DNA from 2 places in the Blautia sp. 210820-DFI.6.14 genome. Region 2 is predicted to be linked to the other one. Evidence: riboswitches for the same ligand, from Rfam matches in the RefSeq annotation. Region 2 holds a riboswitch; the other holds the start of a gene.
What was found. Region 2 has a riboswitch for cobalamin ahead of LI112_RS06220 (sirohydrochlorin cobaltochelatase). Riboswitches for the same ligand answer to the same signal wherever they lie in the genome.
Positions count from the first base shown of each region.

Region 1: another riboswitch for cobalamin. It lies ahead of LI112_RS11130 (leucine-rich repeat domain-containing protein); the one in region 2 lies ahead of LI112_RS06220 (sirohydrochlorin cobaltochelatase).

Region 1 is NZ_JAJCKS010000014.1:43,641-46,811, forward strand. Features, by position in the region: gene LI112_RS11125 (energy-coupling factor transporter transmembrane component T) at 1-621, opposite strand, end outside; gene LI112_RS11130 (leucine-rich repeat domain-containing protein) at 921-1,775, opposite strand; cobalamin riboswitch at 1,830-1,986, opposite strand; gene LI112_RS11135 (DUF4430 domain-containing protein) at 2,081-2,614, opposite strand; gene LI112_RS11140 (Ig-like domain-containing protein) at 2,689-3,171, opposite strand, start outside.
Region 2 is NZ_JAJCKS010000005.1:81,176-84,346, forward strand. Features, by position in the region: gene LI112_RS06215 (Na+/H+ antiporter NhaC family protein) at 1-659, shown strand, start outside; cobalamin riboswitch at 706-912, shown strand; gene LI112_RS06220 (sirohydrochlorin cobaltochelatase) at 1,094-2,434, shown strand; gene LI112_RS06225 (hypothetical protein) at 2,529-3,171, shown strand, end outside.

The DNA.
Region 1 (3,171 bases), on a different contig from region 2:
AAAACATGCGAAACAGATATATGTAAGCATTGCTTCAAATGCAGAAACAGATACCGGAGCCTGATGCCCCTGAATGGTAAAACCAGCAAGTAAAATACGGGGATCATAACTTGCATAAGAAGCCCCATTCATACAGCCAGTGGCAAATACAAGGAATAAAGCTGCCATCACTGCCAGAAGGCTTTTATCCTTCTTCGTAAATTTGTAAATGGAAAAAGCAGTCCTGCCTTTTAATCCATATCCCCTGCTCCGCATGGAATCCGAAGTTTCTATGGCATTCTCCAAAGCCCATGTGACCAGTATCGACAGCATGTTAAAGCCCGCACGGATACGGTTAAAAAGACTGCCCTCTGAAACATCCCTTCCCATAGATTTCTGACCGTTCCGGATCACTTTAAGCTGCCCCGTAAATCTGGGGACAAAGCGAAGTGCCATGGAAAGGATCAGAGAAAGGGCCGGTATCAGCCTTCCAAACAGGTAAATAAATTTGTCACTTGTCATAACTTTATTATAACAGGAAAACCACTGGATCACTACGAACATGACCGCTCCAAGGACTACTCCATAGACTAAGGCCTCCAAAGTGATCCAGTTTCCACTGCTTTCTACATAATATAGCATCGTGACCCCATAATGATTGAAAAGTGGATTCAGAAGAGCCACGATCAAAAGACTGGGAAGGGTAAAGAGAAAGCTTTGCCTAAGTGTCCTTTTTCCTCCAAGCAGAAAGACGGAATAAGACAAAGCACCCGCATAAGAAATGCAGATAAAGACGGGATGCTGATTAAACATAGTAAATAACAGTACTACAGCAAAATAAAAAAAATTCAAAAATGGATGGCATGTGGAAAAAGCATCAATGATGGATTGATCCGCAGGCTGTCTGTTTCTTTTCTCGGTCTTATTTGTTGATAACACGTTTAAATGTACTCCCTCTTTAATCCCTGCTCTTCACAGTACAAATCCACTTTGCTTCCCTTTTTGCAACGTATCGTGCAGTTTTTGTTCACGATCTTTGAGCCAATATGCTCAGGATCATGATGTATCTCCAGATATTCCAGCCGGTTGCATCCATGAAAGACTTCCTCTCCAAGATACATGATATTTTCCGGAATATATACCTCTTTCAATTTCTTACATCCGAAAAAGGCCCTCTGATCTAATTTTTTAATTTCTTTTGGTAAGACTATGGTTTCAAAGCCACAGAAGTAAAAGGCTTCCAGACCAATTTCTTCCAGTGTATCCGGCAGCGTGATCTCCTTTAATTCCTTACAGCGGTAAAAAGCTCTTCTTCCTATACTCTTTAAATGCTCCGGGAATACCACTTTACTTAACTGCGTGCAGGAATGGAAACAGCACTCCGGAATCCTGCGGCATTCTGAACTGGTTTCAAATGCTACCTTTTTAAGGGCTGTGCATCCTTTATAACTATAATCTCCTAAAATTTCCAAAGATGCCGGAAATGTTACTTCTCTGAGAGAATGATTTTCCGAAAAAGCACTCTCTTTGATTTCTTTAACGGTCTGTGGGAATACAACGGGCTTACGGAGCTGGCAGCTTGCAAAAGCTTCCTTTCCTATGATTCTGCAGCCGGATGGCAGGATTATCTCTTTTATTTTCCCGTTGCCCTTATAACAGCAATCATCAATATAAATATATTTTTCAGGAATTGCTGCTACCTGTTTGTTTCTTTGCATACTGGCAAGCTGTGCCGTAAATGTACGATGATCAAATCGTAGTATACTCCATGTTGCTTTATCATTTTGTGAGCGCATATGATCTCCTTTCCAACGTTCGGATCATACAAACTGTATATCTTTTACATGTTTGTATTCTTTGCCTGACGTGTTGGATATACTGGCTCAAAATGTTTTCATAAGGCGTTTTTCATTCGATACATTTCACACAGGGAAAAGCAGCTCCGGAATCGCACCGGATTTCCTTAAATCGGCTGCCATCAGCCGAACCACGCTCGATTTTTTTGTTATTCTAATTATAACGATACGCCTTATTTCTGTCAATGTTCGCCAATGTTTCTGGTCTTTATCTCATACCAGTTTAACTATTTTTCACAATTTCTTTACTTCTTATCTTTGTATGGGTTTCCAACATCACTTCCAAGATTGCAGGTATACTTCCATTCAATCTTATCCCCATCTTTGGGCTTATAACTGGAAGCCCCATAATTCGGGAACTCTCCATTTACACTGTACATCCAGCCAGAATTTTTTCCGCAGTCAAATTCATAAAGCTGATTGATGCCTTCCACATAATAGCTTTTATATAACGGGGTGTATTTGGAAGAGAGCTGGATGTTCTTTTCCCCACAGATTTTTTTTAAGATGTCAAATACGGTATCGCCCGTAGTAAACTTAACTTCCACTTCCGGAAGTATCCAGCCGTCTTCCGGGACAAATTCTTTTTTGGTTTCTTTTAGATCACCGATATTGTCAAGGATCGTCTGGCAGTCTATCGAAATGGTACAGGCAGCAGGTTTTCCGGAATCCCCTTTTCCGAATCCACAGCCCGTAAGGAGACAGCTCCACAAAAGCATAAAACAGCTGATTCCTATTACCCCGATCCGTTTCCAATATATTTTTTTCAGTTGCTTCATAATTATCCTCTATCGGATGAAAAGGTACCAAAAACACTATTTGCTTTTTGATACCTTTTACACCCTTACTCTGTTTACTTAACTGTAATTTTTATCTTTTTTGTCACCTTTCCAGATTTAACTGTGATGGTAACGGTTCCTTTTCTCCGGCCTTTAACCACGCCCTTCGAGCTGACTGTTGCAATCTTCTTGTTGGAAGAACGGTAGGTCACTTTCTCCTGGGAAGTGATCGGGCTGACCACTGGTTTTAAAGTAACACTCTTTCCTTTCTTGATGGTCAGTTTTTTCTTGAGGCCGCTGATCTTCGTAGTCTTTACCTTTGCAGTCTGGACTTTTACTTTCAGAGTCGCTTTCTTTCCACTCTTTAAGGTAACGGTGATCTTTGCCGTTCCTGTTTTGGTTCCGGCTTTGATCTTTCCGTTCTTATAAACGGTCACGATCTTTTTGTTGCTGGAAGCCCAGGACTTTATGGAATCTCCATATGCCATGGAAACTTTCACTTTCGTAGTGGTCTGTTTCCGCTGCAGGGTAAGGGAAGATACGTTCAGTTTTATGGC
Region 2 (3,171 bases):
TGCCGGATCTTGGACATGCTTTTGGCAGTGAGTTCCGGCTCAGCTGGATTGCATTGCTGCCTGCAGCGGTGATTCTGCTGTTGTCTGTTATGCAGGCAGGGGTGAAGATCGCAATGATCGCAAGTATAGTTACTGCAATTCCTGTCTGTATTGGCCTTCAGAATATGGCATTTACGGAACTTCCTGAACTTCTTCTGAATGGTTTCCATTCTACAGATGTGACGGTAGCGGCAATGCTGAATGGAGGTGGTATCACTTCGATGTTGAAGGTTGGAGCAATCGTATGCATTTCTTCATCTTATTCAGGAATTTTTCAGGCAACAGGAATCCTGAATGGATTTCAGAAAATGGTCTGTTTGCTTGCCGACAGGACAAAACCATATTTTGCAGTGCTTGTCACATCAATCCTGACAAGCGTTATGGCATGTAATCAGACATTGGCAATCATGCTTACAGATCAGCTCTGCAGCAGAACAGAACCGGATAAGCTGCGTTTTGCCAATAATCTGGAGGACAGTGCAGTACTCATAGCACCTTTGGTGCCGTGGTCGATCGCGTGTGCTGTTCCGCTTACAGCAGCAGGTGCACCGGGATACAGCGTCTTATTTGCAGTGTTTTTGTATCTGCTTCCGTTGTGCGATTTAGTGTTAAAAAAATAACTGCCCTATTGTAAATTGACCAAAATAGTGGTATTCTGTAAGAAATTGAATAATAAAAATAACAGGTGCTGATGTTAGATAATCAAATAGCCTTCAGTTAAAAGGGAAACAGGTGTAAGTCCTGTACGATCTCGTCACTGTATACAGGGAATGCAGAATCATGTGTGTATGCACAGTCACTGGGAAACTGGGAAGACGATTCGGGTGTATTGATCTGTAAGTCAGGAAACCTGCCTGCTATTGGTACGGGGATTTTAAATTCCGGATCACGAGTAATTGGTTGTACCATAATCCAGAAACTCTAGCCCGGTGCAGGAGTTTTTTTGTTGGGAAATATAGTATTTCTCCGAAAAATATTTTTTGACCAGGCTTGCTGCCGTACTTTGTTATTCATTTTAATTTTCATGAGAAAACAGGTACAGGAGGAAAAAAACATGAAAAACAAAACTGTAAAAGCACTGGCAATTGCAATGACTGTAGCAACAGTCACAATGATGGGATCTGCAAGCATCTACGCTTCTGATGACACTGCTGAGACAGCAACAGAAGAAACAGCAGATGATGCAGAAACCGCTGATACAGAAGAAGCTTCCGATGATGATCAGAAAGCAGCAGATGAAGTAGCAGCACTGATCGACAAGATCTATGTTCAGGAAAGAACTGATACAACAGATGAAGACTGCAAAGCTGCCAAAGAAGCATGGGATAAACTGACAGACGCTCAGAAGGAACTGGTTGAAGGCGAAGAAGCTGATCCGGATTACTTCGGACGTGACACTGGTGATGCATCCAAAGATGATCCTCGTAACCAGGATGAAATCGGTGAGAATGAACTTCTTGTTGTAAGCTTTGGTACATCCTTCAACGACAGCCGTGCTGAGGATATCAAAGGAATCGAAGACAAACTGCAGGAAGCATATCCGGATTGGTCTGTAAGACGTGCATTTACAGCACAGATCATCATCAACCATGTAGAAGCAAGAGATGATGAAGTGATTGACAATATGCAGCAGGCACTTGACCGTGCAGTTGATAATGGCGTTAAAAATCTTGTTGTTCAGCCTACACATCTGATGCATGGTGCTGAATATGATGAAATGACAGAAGCAATTGATGGATACAAAGATAAATTTGAATCTGTTGCGATCGCAGAGCCAATGCTTGGTGAAGTTGGTGAAGATGCTACAGTAATCAACGATGACAAGAAAGCGGTTGCGCAGGCTATCACAGATGAAGCTTGCAAAGAAGCTGGATATGACAGCATGGAAGCAGCTGCAGAAGATGGCACAGCATTTGTATTCATGGGACATGGTACTTCCCATACAGCAAATGTAACATATGATCAGATGCAGTCACAGATGGATAATCTTGGATTTACAAACGCTTTCATTGGAACTGTAGAAGGTAAGCCAGAAGATACAGAATGCCAGGCTGTTATTGCAAAAGTTAAAGACGCAGGATTCAAGAAAGTTGTTCTTCGTCCGCTGATGGTTGTTGCTGGTGACCATGCAAACAACGATATGGCTGGTGATGATGACGATTCCTGGAAATCTCAGTTCAATGCATCTGGTGCATTTGACAGCGTTGACTGCCAGATCGCAGGTCTTGGAAGAATTGAAGCTGTAGAGGATCTTTACGTAGAGCATACAAAAGCAGCAATTGATTCTCTTGGAACAGCTGATACAGCTGAAGAAACAACAGATGATACTGCAGAAGCAGCAGATGACACAACAGATGGTGCAGAAGAAGTTACAGACGATTCTGCAGCAGAATAATGTAATGTGTAAATAATTTATGCAATAAACGGGACTGCCCGGAAGGCTTGATTGTCTTCCGGGCATTTCCTGTAAAATCAGGAGGATTTATATTATGAAACGTTCAGTGGCAATGATGGCATGCGTATTAAGCGGAGCACTTATGATCAGTGCTTACAGTCCGGTTGTTTTTGCGGAAACAACAGAGAAGACAGAGGATTCCAAAACAGATGAAGCAAAGGATGAATCTGAGAAAAAAGAAGATACTTCAAAAGTAGAAGTTCTTGAAGACGGTACTTACAGTGCAGAATTTGATACCGACAGCTCCATGTTTCATGTAAATGAAGCAAATGACGGTAAGGGAACACTGACAGTCAAAGACGGTAAAATGACGATTCATGTAAGCCTGAATTCAAAGAAGATTGTAAACCTTTTTGTTGGAAAGGCAGATGATGCCCAGAAAGACGGAGCTGAGATTCTTGAGCCGACAACAGATGAAGTAACCTATAGTGATGGATATACCGAAGAAGTTTATGGATTTGACATTCCGGTTCCTGCCATTGACGAAGAATTTGACGTTGCTCTGATCGGAAAGAAGAACAAATGGTACGATCATAAAGTAAAAGTAACAAATCCTCAGAAAGAAGCCGATGCTGAAGCTTCTGATACAAAAGAAACTGATGCAAAAAAAGTAACTGCTGAAGATCTGAAACTGGAAGACGGAGACTATACAGCAGAAGTAAAAATGGAAGGTGGTT